One region of the Burkholderia sp. BCC1972 genome, then DNA from elsewhere that is predicted to be linked to it. Evidence: riboswitches for the same ligand, from Rfam matches in the RefSeq annotation. Region 1 holds a riboswitch; each other region holds the start of a gene.
What was found. Region 1 has a riboswitch for cobalamin ahead of cobW (cobalamin biosynthesis protein CobW). Riboswitches for the same ligand answer to the same signal wherever they lie in the genome.
Positions count from the first base shown of each region.

Region 2: it holds a riboswitch for cobalamin, as region 1 does, so the genes downstream of both, U5798_RS28815 (TonB-dependent receptor domain-containing protein) here and cobW (cobalamin biosynthesis protein CobW) in region 1, are expected to answer to the same signal.
Region 3: it holds a riboswitch for cobalamin, as region 1 does, so the genes downstream of both, U5798_RS33810 (FecCD family ABC transporter permease) here and cobW (cobalamin biosynthesis protein CobW) in region 1, are expected to answer to the same signal.

Region 1 is NZ_CAJPGH010000015.1:62,268-67,731, reverse strand. Features, by position in the region: gene U5798_RS21480 (TonB-dependent siderophore receptor) at 1-1,298, opposite strand, end outside; cobalamin riboswitch at 1,450-1,722, shown strand; gene cobW (cobalamin biosynthesis protein CobW) at 2,051-3,139, shown strand; gene cobN (cobaltochelatase subunit CobN) at 3,146-5,464, shown strand, end outside.
Region 2 is NZ_CAJPGH010000025.1:108,850-114,313, forward strand. Features, by position in the region: gene U5798_RS28795 (threo-3-hydroxy-L-aspartate ammonia-lyase) at 1-289, shown strand, start outside; gene U5798_RS28800 (hypothetical protein) at 407-655, shown strand; gene U5798_RS28805 (SDR family NAD(P)-dependent oxidoreductase) at 700-1,524, opposite strand; gene U5798_RS28810 (hypothetical protein) at 1,530-1,742, opposite strand; cobalamin riboswitch at 2,053-2,246, shown strand; gene U5798_RS28815 (TonB-dependent receptor domain-containing protein) at 2,462-4,390, shown strand; gene U5798_RS28820 (LysE family translocator) at 4,423-5,055, opposite strand; gene U5798_RS28825 (Lrp/AsnC family transcriptional regulator) at 5,172-5,464, shown strand, end outside.
Region 3 is NZ_CAJPGH010000037.1:29,748-35,211, reverse strand. Features, by position in the region: gene cobT (nicotinate-nucleotide--dimethylbenzimidazole phosphoribosyltransferase) at 1-45, opposite strand, end outside; gene U5798_RS33815 (ABC transporter ATP-binding protein) at 107-916, opposite strand; gene U5798_RS33810 (FecCD family ABC transporter permease) at 913-1,911, opposite strand; cobalamin riboswitch at 2,070-2,322, opposite strand; gene U5798_RS33805 (ATPase) at 2,477-2,827, shown strand; gene U5798_RS33800 (cell division protein ZapA) at 2,824-3,138, shown strand; RNA gene ssrS (6S RNA) at 3,220-3,401, shown strand; gene U5798_RS33790 (EVE domain-containing protein) at 3,473-3,934, shown strand; gene U5798_RS33785 (SIMPL domain-containing protein) at 4,117-4,857, shown strand; gene lgt (prolipoprotein diacylglyceryl transferase) at 4,972-5,464, opposite strand, start outside.

The DNA.
Region 1 (5,464 bases):
GCGAAGATTGCGTAGTCGCTGACACGGTGGCGATTCATCGCATACGGGCGCGGCGCCGAGCCGGCCAGTGCGAAACGATCCGGTCCGCCGATCGGGACCGGCGCCGCGTCGGCCTGCCAGAGCGTCGGGCTGCGTTTCTGCCAGCCGTATTCGATGCCGAACAGCAGATGATGCAGCCCCGGTCCGGTCGCGACCTTGCCGCCCAGTTCGATGCCGGTCTGCACGTTGAGATGCGTCATGTCCTGCAGGTAGCGCGCTCGCTGCACGCGCCGATAGTCGCGCGGCTTCGTGACGTAGCTTTGCGTGACGTAGGTATTGTCGAAGGTGCTGCGCAAATCCAGCACGCCCAGCGTATGACGCAGCTCCCAGCCGTCATCGAACGCGTGCGTGAAGACCGAGCGCCAGTTCATGTTCGCGTCGCGGATGGTGTCGCGGCCCGCCGCGCCGAAGAAGGTTGCGCGCCGCGCGGACGGCAGCGAGTACGCGACCGGCTTGCCGGCCGCGTCGAGCACGGCGACCGGCGCCGGCATGCCGCGATCGGGCACGCGTCGGTACGCGTCGTATTCGAACTGCAGCAGCCAGCTGCGCCGCGCGCCCCGCCATTTGATCGACGGCGCGACGTACTGGCGCGTGCCGTCGACATGGTCGCGGAAGCTGCCCGCGTATTCGCGTCCGGCATTCAGCCGCACGCTCCATGCGCTCGACAGGGTCCGGTTGAGATCGACCGACGCACCGAGCCGCCCATAACTGCCGGTCGCCGCCGACAGATGTCCGAAGTTTTCCGGCAGCGGCTGCTTGGTGATCCGGTTGATGACGCCGCCGCCGCTGCCGCGCCCGTACAGCGCCGCCGCCGGCCCCTTCAGTACTTCGACGCGTTCGATGTTGCCGAGACTGCGCACGTATTGCGCGTCGTCGCGCATGCCGTCGAGCAGCAGGTCGCCCGCGGCGGAAAAGCCGCGAATGCGGAACGAATCGAAGCGCGTATCCGACGTATTGGACACACCCGGCACACCGGCCAGCGCGTCGGCCAGCGTGCGGCCGCCATAGGACAGCGTTTCCTCGACCGCGACGCTGTCGATCGTTTGCGGTACGTCGCGCGGATGGCTCGCGGTGCGGGTTGCCGTGCTCACGCTTTCGGCGCGCGGATCGTTTGGGTGACGGCGGCTGCGCACCTCGACCGCGGGCAGTTCGTCGTCGAATTCGGCCGCCGGGGCGGGGAAGGAGGCGACACCGGCGATCGAGCACAGCGACAGGGCCAGCACAGGAAAGTGCCGCCCGGATATCTGTCGTTTCGACATGAAGATTTAAGGATGACTGAGTGATTGCCTCACATTGCCGTTGCGCAGTGGTTTCGTTGTTGTCGGGTGAAGTTTATCTCGACTAGTTGAAAACGACAATCATTCGCGTTCGCCGCCGGCTGCTCGCCTTGACGCTCCCCGCACCGCCGCCTACACTCGCACGCGTTTTGGTGCTCGCGCGTGCCGCTCCGGCGCGCGCAGTTAAACGGGAAACAGGGAGCCTGCCTGCACCGCAGTCGAGCCAACCTGTGCTGCCCCCGCAACGGTAAGCGAACGTGTCGCGCGCAGCGCGATGCAGCGCCGCTTCGCCGCCTGCCGCGTGCCGCGTGCAGGCGGACGACCGCCACTGGATGCCGCGCGCATCCGGGAAGGCGAAGCGGCGTGTTCGCCAGCCCGGATACCGGCCTAAACGTTGGGGTTCAGCGCCGCGGGGAGGCGGCGCATCGTCCACGGCCGCAGCAGGCCCGACGCCCGGTGTTTTCCGCTTCCTCCGCCGATCTGCCCCCGCGCGAACGCGCCCGGGCCGGCACGGCGAACGGCAGGCGGCGCGGGCAGGGCCGGCGGCAGCCGTGTTGGCATTCACGATGTCGACCGTTCGCAAGGAAGCGTCATGTCCGATTCGTTGTTCCGCCCGTCGTGCGGCTGTCCGCGCGGATCACGCGGCGATCTTCCTGCGCTTCGCCCGATGAATTGCCTCGCCGCCACCGACGCGACGATCCCGTCCTGATTCCTTCTTCGACACCAGACCTACCATGACCCTACGCAAGCTCCCCGTCACGATCGTCACGGGCTTTCTCGGCAGCGGCAAGACGACGCTGATGCGCCACATCCTGCAGCACGCCGAAGGCCGCCGCATCGCGGTGATCGTCAACGAATTCGGCGAACTCGGCATCGACGGCGAGATCCTCAAGGGCTGCGGCATCGGCTGCGAGGATGCCGACGGCGCGCAGGGCGAAGCGGCGGGCCAGCTGTACGAACTCGCGAACGGCTGCCTGTGCTGCACCGTGCAGGAAGAGTTCTATCCGGTGATGGAAGCGCTCGTCGAGCGCCGTGCGGACATCGACCACGTGCTGATCGAGACGTCGGGTCTCGCGCTGCCGAAGCCGCTCGTGCAGGCGTTCAACTGGCCGACGATCCGCAACAGCTTCACGGTCGACGCGGTCGTGACCGTCGTCGACGGGCCGGCCGCCGCGAGCGGCCAGTTCGCGGAAAACCCGCAGGCCGTCGACGCGCAGCGCCGCGCCGATCCGAACCTCGACCACGAATCGCCGCTGCACGAACTGTTCGCCGACCAGCTGTCGTCCGCCGATCTCGTGATCGTGAACAAGGCCGATCTCGTCGGCGACGCGGAATTTGCGCAGATCGAAACCGCGATCCGCGACGAGATCCCGCCGCAGGTGAAGATCGTGCGCGCGACGCGCGGCGAACTCGATCTCGCGATGCTGCTGGGCCTCGAGTCGGCATCGGAAGAAACGATCCACCTGCGTCACGACCATCACGGCTCGGCCGACGACGGCGATCACGATCACCATCACGACGATTTCGACTCGGTGGTCGTGTCGGGCGACGCCGGCACGCGCGAAGCCACGATCGCCGCGCTGCAGCGGGTCGTCGAAGCGCACACGATCTACCGCGCGAAGGGCTTCGCCGCGCTGCCCGGCGCGCCGATGCGGCTCGTGATCCAGGGTGTCGGCCGCCGTTTCGACAGCTATTTCGACCGCCGCTGGCAGGACGGCGAAACGCGTGCGAGCCGCTTCGTGCTGATCGGCGAGGATCTCGACGCGGCCGCGCTGCAGCGCGCGTTCGACGCTGCGTGCACGGCCGAGCCGCAACAGGCGTAACGCACGATGCATCTGCTGCGCACCACGCCGGGCGGCTTCGTCGACGATACGCAGGGCGTCGTCCGGATCGACCAGCAGCCGGCCGACATCGTGATCCTGAGTTCGGCCGACACGACGCTGTCGCTGCTCGCGAGCGTCGTGCCGCAACTGCCGGCCGGTTTCCCGAGCGTGCGGCTCGCGAACGTCACGTTCCTGCGCCAGCCGGCGTCGGTCGATTTCTATGTCGACGACGTGCTGCGCCACGCGAAGACGGTCGTGATCGATCATCTCGGCGGCGAAACGTACTGGCCGTACGGGATCGAGCAGGCCGTGTCGCTCGCGTCGAAACGCGGGCAGCGGCTCGCGATGTTCTCGGGCGACCTGCAGGAAGATCCGAACCTCGTCGCGAAGAGCACCGTCACGCCGGATCTGTGCCGGCTGTGGTGGCGCTATCTGCGCGAGGGCGGCGCGCACAACGCCGGCGCACTGCTGCGCAGCATTGCCTTCCACACGCTCGGGTTCGGCGACGAACCCGAGCCGCCGCGCCCGCTGCCGGCCGCCGCGCTGTATCACCCGGCGCGCGACCGCGCGAGCGTCGACGACTGGCGGCCGCGCTGGACGCCCGGCGCGCCCGTCGTCGCGATCCTGTTCTATCGCGCGCACTGGCAGGCCGCGAACACGGCCGTGTTCGACGCGCTGGCCGACGCGCTGATCGACGCAGGGCTGAATCCGCTGCCGGTCGCGGTGACGTCGCTGAAGGATGCGGTGAGCCGCGAGGTCATCACGCAGCTCTGCGACACGCACGGCGTCGCGCTCGTGCTGAACACGACCGCGTTCGCGGCCGGCGCCATCGACAGCCCCGAACATGACGTGCTTGCCGGCGACGCGCCGGTGCTGCAGGTGATCCTGTCCGGCGGCAATCGCGATGCGTGGGTGGCCGACAACCAGGGCCTGCATGCGCGCGATATCGCGATGCACATCGCGCTGCCCGAAGTCGACGGGCGCATCGTCACGCGCGCAGTGAGTTTCAAGGGGCTCGCGTATCGCTGCCCGCACACCGAGGTCGACGTCGTGCGCTACCAGCCGGACGCCGAGCGGATCGCGTTCGTCGCGGCGCTCGCGCGCGGCTGGTGCCGGCTGCGCACGCTCGACAACGCCGACAAGCGTGTCGCGCTGATTCTCGCGAACTATCCGCAAAGCGAAGGGCGGATCGGCAACGGCGTCGGGCTCGACACGCCGGCGTCGGCGCTGCGCGTGCTCGCGGCGCTGCGCGATGCGGGCTATACGGTGGCCGACCTGCCGCCCGACGGTGACGCGCTGATCGCGCAACTCACCGAAGGCGTGACCAACGACGCGGCCGTGCATGCGCTGCGCCCGGCGTTTCAGAGTTACGCGCTGGCCGACTACGTCGCGCGTTTCGCGCGGTTGCCGGCCGCCGTGCGCGACGCGCTGAACGAACGCTGGGGGCCGCCCGAAGCCGACCCGACGCTGCGCCACGGGCGCTTCACGATCGCCGGCTGGCGCGCGGGCAACGTATTCGTCGGCATCCAGCCGTCGCGCTCGCGTGGCGAGAACGACTACGCGAGCTACCACGACGCGGATCTCGTGCCGCCGCACGCGTATCTCGCGTTCTATTTCTGGCTGCGCGATGCCTATCGCGTCGACGCGGTCATCCATCTCGGCAAGCACGGCAATCTCGAATGGCTGCCGGGCAAGAGCGTCGCGCTGTCCGACGCATGCTGGCCCGACCTCACGCTCGGGCCGCTGCCGCACCTGTATCCGTTCATCGTCAACGATCCGGGCGAGGGCAGCCAGGCGAAGCGCCGCGCGCAGGCCGTGATCGTCGATCACCTGATGCCGCCGCTCACGCGCGCGGAAAACTACGGCCCGCTGCAGGACCTCGAGCGACAGGTCGACGAATACTACGAAGCGCTGATGGTCGATGCGCGGCGCGCGAAACTGCTGCGCAAGACGATCCTCGCGACGATCGCCGAGCATCGTCTGCATGACGAACTGAGCGTGTCGCCGCCGCGCGATGCGGGCGACGAGGATGCGCTGCTGACGCGCGTCGATGCATGGCTGTGCGAACTGAAGGAAGCGCAGATTCGCGACGGGCTGCACGTGTTCGGCCTGTCGCCGGCCGATCGCCAGCGCCGCGACACGCTGCTCGCGCTCGCGCGCTTTCCGGTCGGCGACGGCAAGGGCGCACGGGCGGGGCTGATCGGCGCGCTGGCGCGCGATCTCGCACTCGGCGACGACTTCGATCCGCTCGCGGCCGACTGGGCCGCGCCGTGGGGTGGCCCGCGCCCGGCGATCCTGCAGGCGCTCGATGCATCGCCATGGCGC
Region 2 (5,464 bases), on a different contig from region 1:
GCGTACGATCGCCGACGGCGCGCAGACGCAGTACCTCGGCAACCTGACGTTCCCGATCATTCGCCGCGATGTCGACGACATCCTGACCGCGACCGACGCGGAACTGGTCGACTGCATGCGCTTCTTCGCCACGCGTATGAAGATTGTCGTCGAGCCGACCGGCTGCCTGTCGTTCGCCGCCGTGCGGCGGATGAAGGACGCGCTGCAGGGCAAGCGCGTCGGCGTCGTGATCAGCGGCGGCAACGTCGATCTCGAGAACTTCTGCGCGCTGGTATCGACGCCGGCCTGACGCGCGCGGCGTACATGAATATCCTGTAATCCGTGCGTCATTGCGCCTTCACGTCGCGTTAAGTTCCGCGCCCTAGACTGATTACGTTGTCCCGCAGTCAGTCGTGAAGGAGCCACCATGAACACGCACGCGATCGTCGCCGCCGCCCTGGCGGCCGCCTCCCTTTCGGCGTTCGCTCAACCGGGCGCGACGTCCTCCGGTTTCCCCGCCGCATCGCCGCACGACGCCGTCGCGCAGGCGATGCGCCGCTCGCCCGGCGCGCTGCCGCACGCCGGCTTCGTGCTCGCGAAGATCGATCAGAACAATTCGCCGCCCGATCGCGGCGGCGACCCGGGCGGCCGCTCGCACGCCGGCACGCACATGTAACGGCGCGCGCCGGGCACTGCTGCCGCGCCCGGTCCCGCCGGCATTCAGAACGACGGCAGCGACGGATCGCGCGCAGCAAGAATGTCGCCGGTACGCCGCTGCAGCGCGCCGTCGATCGTCTCCGGTTGCGGAATCAGCCAGTAGCGCCCTGCGCGGATGCCGTCGAACACCCGTTCGGCAAACGCGTCGGGCGTGAGCCCGTGTGCGTTCAGCATCGCGCGCATCGTGTCGACGAAACCGCGCACCTCGGGCCGGTCGTGCGCGGCGCCGAACGGATCGTTGAAGATGCCCGACTGCACGGGCCCCGGCGCGAGCAGCGATACGCCGACCGGCGCGCCGAGCATCTTCAGTTCTCCATATAGCGACTCGGTCAGTGCGACCACCGCGAACTTCGTCGCAGAATACGGCGACATCAGCGGGCTCGGCAGGAAGCCGCCGACCGATGCGGTGTTCACGACCCGCGCCGGCATATTGCGCTCGAGCATCCGCGGCACGAAGCTGCGGACTCCGTTCAGCACGCCGTGCACGTTGATCGCGAAGCTGCGCTCGAAGCGTTCCGGCGTGATTTCCCAGCTGAAGCCCGTCGCCATCACGCCCGCGTTGTTGAACAGCAGGTCGACGCCGCCGAAACGCCGCCACGCGGCTTCGGCCAGCGCGTCGACGGCTTCCGGCCGGCTGACGTCGGTCGGCACGCACAGCACGTCGGTATCGAGCGTCGCGGCGAACGCATCGAGCTTCGCCGGATCGAGATCGGCCAGCACGACGCGCATGCCGAGCGCGGCCGCATGGCGTGCCAGCCCGCTGCCGATGCCGCTGGCCGCGCCGGTGATCACGGCGGTGCCGCCGTCGAAGCGAATCGAATTCGTCATGTCAGTCAGAGTCCTGTGGGGTCGAGGAGAGAATGCGCGTATGCGGGAATCACCGGCGGCGGCAGCGGCGTGCGGCCGTCGAGCGAGCGCGCCGCGCGTGGCTGCGCGAGCGGGAAATGCAGGCTGTGCGTGACGAGGCCCGTGCGCTCGCGCGCCGGCAGGCTGCACAGCGCGAACGTGCACTTGCCGGCCAGGATCGGGGCTGGGGTGTCGGTCATGATGTCTCCAGTCGTTTCGATGCGTGTTGTTCGGCCCGCGATATCCGCAACATGCGGCACGAGCCTGGTTTTCGCCTCGCCCGTTTGAACGAGATCGAGTGCGCGGGCCGCCTGTTCGAGCGGAAAACTGGCGACGCGCGGCTTCGTCGGCGAGGCGGCGTTCCGGCGCGCGTTCGCGCGCGCCCCATTCATCAGACGATAAACACGGCATCGACGCATGACGGAAAGGATTCGGAAAGCGATGGCCGGGTAATGACGTTTTTTCGCATCCCCGCACGGCGCGGCAATTGACGCGCCCGAGCGCACGCCATTACCCTTGCGCGCTGATGGTTCCCAGGGATGGGATCAAAAGGGAACGCAGGAGGGGCAATGCCTCGAATCTGCGGCTGCCCCCGCAACTGTGAGCGGCGAATCCGTGCCTCTGCATGCCACTGGGAAACCGGGAAGGCCTGCACGGATGACGACCCGCGAGCCAGGAGACCTGCCATCGACCCGAGGTCCAGCAGCCGCACCGGGCGGGGTGTCCCGATGCGCCAGGCGCCGCCGTTGGCGGTCGCCCGTTGCATGGACGTCCCGACCTCAGGATCCGTCAGATGTCCTTCGTTCCCGAATCCGCTTCCGTGCCGGAAGCGTCGCACCGACACGCCGTCGCTGTGCGCAACCTGCCCGCCGTCCGCTCACGATCGCCGTACGCGCAACACGCTTTCTCCCGCTGTCTCATGAACATTCGCTACCTGCTCGCCACGTCCGCCGCCACCGCGCTGCTTGCTCCGATCGCCCATGCCGCCGGCGACACCGCGCTCCCCCAATCCGCCCAGCCAGCGGAAAGCGCCGACCTGCCGACGATCAGCGTGACCGACACGCGTCGCCTGCCCGAATCGTTCGACGGACGCTATGCGTCGACCCAGGTCCTCACGCGAACCGATCTCGACCGGCTGTCGCCGAGCGACCCGAGCATCACGCAGGCACTCGCGACGCTGCCCGGCGTGACCGTGTCGCAAACCGGCGGCCCCGGCTCGTCCGCATCGGTCAGCATCCGGGGCTCGTCGGCGAGCCAGGTCGCCGTGTTCATCGACGGCATCCGGATCGGCTCGCCGACCACCGGCATCGCGCCGTGGGCCGACCTGCCGACGGATGCGTTCGAACGGGTCGAGGTGATTTCGGGGCCGGCCGCCGCGTCGTTCGGCGCCAACGCGATGGGCGGTGTCGTGCAGCTGTTCACGCGCCGCTCGTCGAACCAGCCGAACCAGACCATCGTGTCGTTCGGCGGCGGGTCGAACAAGACCTTCGACACGCAGCTGCGCACGTCGGGTACGGTGCCGTCGACCGGCCCGCTCGCCGCGCTCGGCGGGCTCACCTACTCGCTCGGCCTGCACGCGTACAACACGGCCGGCATCGATTCGACGCGGCCCGTCCTGCCGTATCACGAGGACGGCCGCAATCCGTATCACGCGCAGGATCTCGATGCGCGCCTCGGCTACGCGCGCGACAACTGGTCGATCTCGACGTTCGCGCTCTATCACCGCTCCGACCTGTCCTTCGACAACAGCGGCTATGCGAACCGCGAGCTCGATCACCAGCTGACGACCGGGCTCGCGTTCCATCTCGACATCACGCCCGACACGCAGTTCGACCAGTCGTTCGGTTATGCGAACGATCGCCAGTTCCTCTATGCGAGCGATCCGGCCATCCCGACCGGCCAGATCGATTCGCAGCGCATCAGCACGTCGACGTCGCTGACCCATCAGGCGCGCGGATTCCACCTGTTCGGCCTGCCGCTGTCGGGCGAGAGCAAGCTCGCGTACGATTTCACGCGCGAACAGGCGTTCCTGCCGGTCGATGCACCCGGCGGCATTCCGACGCGCAACGACTCCGCGTTCTCGCTGCACCAGTCGGCCACGCTCGGCAGCGTGACGCTGTTCCTCGCGGGGCGTCGCGAGATCATCGCCGGACAAGGCGTGAACACCGGCAATGCCGCGCTGTCGTGGGCGATCACGCCGGTCTACACGGCTCGCGTGTCGTACGGCAATGCCTTCCGCCTGCCGAGTTTCAACGACCTGTACTACCCCGGCTACGGCAATCCGAACCTCAGCCCGGAACGCAGCACGTCGGTCGAGGCCGCGCTCGACGCGAACACGTCGTACGGCACGTTTTCCGCGGCGATCTACGACACGCGCGTCAGCAACCTGATCGCCTACAACCCGGCGACGTATTCGCCGATGAACATCGGCCGCGCGCATATCCGCGGAATCGACCTGTCGTACAAGGGGACGATCGGCCGCTACACGCCGGTGAGCGTCGCGATCGGCATACTGAATCCGCAGGACGAGACCCATGACAGCTGGCTGAACCGCCGGCCGCGCCAGACGGTCAGCCTGAACGTGGACCACACGTGGGACGAACTGCACCTGCACGCGCTCAGCACGGGGGCGGCGCTGAACTACGGCGGTACGACGTTCGACGATCCGGTCAACGCGACGTACCTGCCGTCGTACCTGACCGTGAACCTGCGCGCGTCGTACCGGATCAATTCGCACCTGACGGTGTCGGCCACGCTGTCGAACCTGTTCGACCGGCAATTCATGACCGCGTACGGCTACAACACGCTCGGGCGGACTGCGTTCGGGAAGGTCAGTTATACGTTCTGACGGGCCAGCGCCTTGGCGCCAGCGTTGGGGTACTAGACAAGGCCGCGCACGCCCGCGGCCAGCTGGATCACGCCGAATGCCGCGATGACGGCGGCCGACACGCGCGACAACCGGTGCATGAACGCGAACGACATCCTCGTGCGCAGCGCGGCCGTCGCGCCGCTCAGGCACAGCCACCAGGTTGCCGAACCGACGAACACGCCGGCGACCATCCATTCGACCGCCGGCTGCATCGCCCCTTCGTGTGAACCCGACAGCGGGCCGAGGGCCGCGAAAATCCCGACGAACGACAGGATCGTCATCGGGTTCGACAACGTCAGGCCGAACGTCGTCAGGAAGTCGCGCAGGATGGTCGTGCGCGGCAGGTCGCGCTGCGGCGCCGACGCGGCCGGCGGCTGGCGCGCGATGGACCACGCAAGCCACACGAGGAACGCGCCGCCGGCGATCTTGAGGGCGACGGTCAGCATCGGGAATGCGGTGACGATGCCCGCGATACCCAGCGCGCCGAGCAGGCCGTAGATCGCATCGGCGCACGCGGCACCGATGCCCGTCGCGAACCCTGCCTGAAAACCGCGGCTCAGGCTGCGCTGAATGCACAGCATGCCGATCGGGCCGACCGGCACCGCGATCGACAGCCCCATCACGACGGACTTGATGAACAGCATCGCCTGCTCCTTGCGACATGCAACGAATTGAACAGGCATCGTAGGGAAAATCCGGTCACCGCTGAATGCAGTTTTTAAGGAAAAATGGAGACTCCACCTTAAAAAATACCGCCGCGATGGATGATCTGGACTGGAAGGTACTGGCGCTGTTGCAGGCCAACGCCCGCATCAGCTATACGGAACTCGCGCGCCAGGTTCACCTGTCGGTGCCGGCGGTGACGGAGCGCGTGAAGCGCCTCGAGGCGTCCGGCGTCATCGAGGGCTATACGGCCCGGATCAATCCGGCCGCGGCCGGCTACCCGGTGAGCGCGCTGATCGGCATCACGGTGCCGCAGCCGGCCAAGGCCAAATTCCTCAAGCTGCTGGAAGCGATTCCCGAAGTCGTCGAGTGCCGACACGTGACGGGCGC
Region 3 (5,464 bases), on a different contig from region 1:
GTCGAGCGGCGCGATCGCGGGCGGGAAGTGGGTCGGAGTCGTCATCGGGGAGTCGTGTCGTGGGCGCGGCACGCGCCGCGCATCGAAGGAATCGGAACAGGATAGGTCATTGTCGCGCAGGCCACGCCGGCAGCAGCGCATCGCGGCCGTTCTCGCGGATCAGCACGAGCGGATAGCCGAATGCGTCGCTCGCGCGCTCGGGCGTCAGCACGTCGTGCACGGCGCCGGCCCATGCGCGGCCGCGACCGTCGAGCAGCAGTGCATGCGTGGCGAAACGACGCGCGAGATTCAGGTCGTGACACGAGAACAGCACCGTGCGCGGGCCCGTGCCGAGCCATGCAGTCAGCGCGGTCAGGCAGTCGATCTGGTGATGCAGGTCGAGATGCGCGAGCGGTTCGTCGAGCAGCATCAGCGGCGCATACTGGCACAGCGTCGCGGCCAGCGCGACCCGCTGCCGCTCGCCGCCCGACAGCGACAGCACGTCGCGCGACGCGAGTGCGGTCAGGTCGAACGTCGCGAGTGCATCGTGCGCGGCCGCGCGATCGCCGTCGCGCTCCCAGCCCCAGCCGCCGAGATACGGAAAGCGGTTGAGCAGCACCGTGTCGAACACCGTCGCGCTGAACGCGTCGTGCAGTTGCTGCGGCATCAGCGCGCGGCGCTGCGCGAGTTGCTCGGGGCGCCATGCGGCAAGCGGCCGGCCGTCGATCTCGACCTGTCCGCCGGCGGGCGGCTGCAGCCCCGCGAGCGTCGCGAGCAGCGTCGTCTTGCCCGCGCCGTTCGGCCCCGCGACACACCAGATCTCGCCGGGGCGGAAGGCCTGCGTGAACGCGGCGAGCAACGTGCGCGCGCCGGCCTTCAGCGTCAGGTCGACGGCCGCATAGCTCAGGTCGACGGCGTGCAGTGCGGCATCCGTCATCGCATCGGCCTCCTCAACAACATCCACAGGAACACCGGCACGCCGATCAACGCGGTCATCACGCCGACCGGCAACTGCGCGGGCGCGATCGCGGTGCGCGCGAGCAGGTCGGCCGCCATCACGCCGCCGCCGCCCGCGAGCATCGCGGCCGGCAGCAACATCCGCTGGTCGTTGCCGAACGCGAGCCGCAGCGCATGCGGCACGACGAGGCCGACGAAGCCGATCGTGCCGGCCGTCGTCACCGCGGCCGCGGCGGCCAGCGACGCGACGAGATAGATCCGCACGCGCACGCGCGCGACGGGCACGCCGAGCGCGTGCGCGGTCGCGTCGCCGCGCAGCAGCACGTTCAGTTGCGGCGCAGCCGGCAGCGCGACGCAGGCGGCCAGCAACAGCGCACCCCATGCGAACCACGGCGCCGTCACGCCGTTCAGGTCGCCCGTGAGCCAGAAGATGATGCCGCGCAGCCGCGCATCGGGTGCGAGCGACAGCAACAGCGTGACGAGCGCGCCCCACCCTGCCGCGATCACGACGCCCGTGAGCAGCAGGCGCGGCGACGCGTCGCGCGCATCGCCGCGCCACAGCTCGCGGCGCGCGAGGCCAAGCACGAGCGCGACCGAGACGAGCGAGCCGGCAAATGCCGACACGTCGACGAGCCACCACGCGCCACCGGCGATCATCGCGACGAGCGCGAAACCGGCCGCGCCGCCGGACACGCCGAGCACGTAGGGTTCCGCGAGCGGATTGCGCAGCAGCACCTGCAGCAGTGCGCCGGCCAGCGCGAGCAGCGCGCCGCACGCGAAGCCTGCCAGCGCACGCGGCAGGCGCAGTGTGCGGACGATATCGGCGAACAGCGCGTCGCCGCCATGCGGCACGAGCGATGCAAGCGCCTGCCACGGTGACATCGGCACGCTGCCGATCGACAGCGACGCGACGAACAGCAGCGCGACCACGGCGGCCAGCGCGGCCCAGATCGCGGCAGCGCGCGCGGCGCTCATGCCGTGCACGGCCGCGCGCATGACGCGCGGCGCGTCCGCTCGAGGTTGCCGGCCGGGCGTGACTGGGACGCCGAGCGGACGATTGGGGTCAGCATCGAAGAACATTCCGTGAAGCATTGCGCGCCCCGCCTCCCCGCAGGCCACGCGTCATGAAGCCCGTGCGGGCTTCCCGTCTCGGCCGGTATCCGGGCTGGCGGCGGTCCGGCTCGCCTTCCCGCGCGTGTCACGCGCAGTGGCCCGCGCCCGCATGCGACACCTGCATGCAAGACGCGCCCGAGCCGGCCTGCGTCAAGGGACGCGGCCGCTTACCGTTGCGGGGGCAGCGCAGGTTGGCACGCTCCCTGAGCGCGCGCCCTGCTTCCCGTTTAACCGCGCGTGCCACGCGCGAGCACCGAGGCGGCGCCAGTTTAGGAGCGGGTTGCGCGAGCGTCAAGGAAGCATCCGGACACGTGCGGGAAGCACCGATTCACGGCGAGAAGCAGGGGTGTTACGACTGGAAACGTTACAGATGTCGGATTGCGCGTTATTCCGCGCTAAAATGCTGGGTCTTTAGAGGACGCAGCAAATGCTCAACGAACTCGAAACCTTATCTCAAAATATTGGCCGTCTGATTTCGCTGAACAAGCGCTATCACGCGGAACGGCTCGCGCTCGAAGAGCAGGTCGCGCAATTGCGCACGGAAGCGGACACGGTCCGCGCGGAACTCGCGGAACTGCGCGACGAACGCAATGCGCTCGCGGCCGAGCGTGACACGCTGTCGGCAAAGATCGACGACGCCCAGGTGAAACTGAACGCGATTCTCGAAAAGCTGCCGCGCACGAAAAGCGCGGAGCAAGCCGACAACCAGCTCGACCTGCTGGATGCGCAGGCGCGTCCGGATGGCGATGACGCGGCCAGCCACGGAGAACATGCATGAGCACCAAGCAGATCGAAGTCTCGATTCTCGGTCAGCCCTATCGGCTCGCCTGTTCGGCCGAGACCGAAGCGGCGCTGCTCGAGGCAGTCGCGCGCGTCGACGCCGAAATGTCGAAAATCCGCTCGAACAGCTCGGTACGCGGCACCGATCGCATTGCGGTGATGGCTGCGCTGTCGCTCGCATCGGAATTGCTGCGGCTGCAAACGAGCGTGCGGCACGGTGAAGCATTTCCGGCGGAGGAAATCCGTCGTACAATGCACCAGATGAACGAACAGCTCGGCGCGGTGCTCGCACAGCACGAGACGCAGTAACGTTTTAATCGATGCGTCGATTCCCCTTGATCTCGGCGGTCAACGGTGGTCAAATTGGCGCATCGAATCACAGTTCAGTCAGCTTCCCTGCCTGGTTCGCCAAGGTCATATATTCCTTGAACCAATGCCATGTGCACGGTTGCGGAAATTTGTAGCACGGGCGCGCGCGTCACTCTGTCTGATGTACCCGAAGTGCTGCTAACTGCGACCAATTCTGAACCCCAGGTTCAGGATGCCGGCCTAGCGGCCAAGGCGGGGGCCTATCCAACGGCATCGGGCACGTCCCGGTGCCGTTTTCTTTTGTAGCAGCCTCTTTCTGCGTCGATCACGATCCATGCAATACTGGCTGATGAAGTCCGAACCGGACGAAGCAAGCATCGACGATCTCGCCAACGCCCCGCAGCGCTCGCTGCCGTGGACCGGCGTGCGCAACTATCAGGCGCGCAATTTCATGCGCGACACGATGAAGATCGGCGACGGCGTGCTGTTCTATCACTCGAGCTGCCCCGAGCCGGGCATCGCAGGCCTCGCGGAAGTGTCGTCGACACCCTACCCCGATCCCACGCAGTTCGATCCTGCAAGCCCCTATTACGACCCGAAATCGACGCAGGAAGCACCGCGCTGGTTGCTCGTCGACGTGCGCTACGTGAAAAAGTCGCCGCTCGTGCCGCTCGCCGCACTGCGCGAACACGACGAACTCGCCGACATGCGCGTGCTGGCCCGCGGCAACCGGCTGTCGATCACACCGGTTACGCGCGCCGAATGGCGCTTCATCACCGAGAAGCTGATGAAGTAGGCGCACGCCAAAGGTCAAATCTGGTCAGCACACGCGTGGCGACACGGAACTCGCGGGTCTTTTGCGCAGCCTAAGCAACCGCTGTCGACCGATCAGGCCGGCCGCCGTTTATTTCGTCGCGCGGTACGCCCGCGTCGTGCACGCGTGATCCGCGTGCGCGCCCTCGCACAAGGAGTCCAACAATGACCAAGAAATCCGCACTCGCGCTGTCGCTCGCCCTCGCCGCCGCCGTTCCCGTCGCGCTGACGCTCGCGTCGCCCGCCGCGCACGCGCAAACCGCGAACCCGCATTTCCCCGAGCCGGCCGGCGTGCTGTCGCTGTCGTCGCAGGCCAGCGCCGACGTGCCGCAGGACATCATCCACATCACGCTGTTCTACGAGCAGCAGGCCAAGGACCCGGGCAGCCTCACGGCGCAGCTGAACCAGCGCGCCGACGCGGCGCTGTCGCAGGCGAAGGGCGTGTCGGGCGTCACCGCGCATACGGGTGCGTTCTCCGTGTATCCGAGCACCGATCGCGACGGCAAGATTTCCGCGTGGCGCGGGCGTACCGAGGTGGCGCTCGAATCGCGCGATTTCGCCGCGGCGTCGAAGCTCGCGGGCCAGTTGTCGAACCTGATGCAGGTCGCGAACGTCGAGTTCTCGCTGTCGCCCGAAGCGCAGCGCACGGCCGAGCAGAAGCTCACGACCGAGGCGATCAAGTCGTTCCGCGCACGCGCCGACGAAGCCGCGAAGGCGTTCGGCTACAGCAGCTACACGATCCGCGACGTGAACGTCGGCAGCGGCCGCAACGTACAGCCGTACCCGCGCATGATGGCGATGGCCGCGGCGCCGATGGACAGCGCGAAGATGAGCGCACCGATCGCGGTCGAAGGCGGCAAGGCGACCGTGTCGGTCACCGTCAACGGCTCGGTGCAGATGAAGTAACGCGCCACGCGCGGCTTCTGTCTGAAACGAAAAACGCCGGCCCGAGGGCCGGCGTTTTTCATGGACGTGCGCGTTGTCGATGCGCGCATCGATTGCGCGCGCATCGATTTCGCGTCACGCGGCGGCGTTTGCCGTACGGCGGCGATATGCCCAGACCATCAGCGCGACACCTGCAAGGATCATCGGCAGCGACAGCCACTGCCCCATCGACAGGCCGAGCGCCAGCAGGCCGAGGAAGTCGTCGGGCTCGCGCGCGAACTCGACCGTGAAGCGTGCGAGGCCATAGCCGATCAGGAACAGCGCGGACACGGCGCCCATCGGCCGCGACTTGCGCGAGAAGAAGAACAGCGCGAAGAACAGCGCGATGCCTTCGAGCGCGATTTCATAGAGCTGCGAAGGATGGCGCGGCAGCATCTGGTATTGCATGAACACGTCGGCGAGATGCCACTTCTCGACAAGCTCGGGATGCTTCGGCAGCCACGCCGCATCGTCGCGCATCGCGCCCGGGAACAGCATCGCCCACGGTGCCGCCGGATCGGTCACGCGCCCCCACAGTTCGCCGTTGATGAAGTTGCCGAGCCGCCCGGCCGCGAGCCCCGTCGGCACC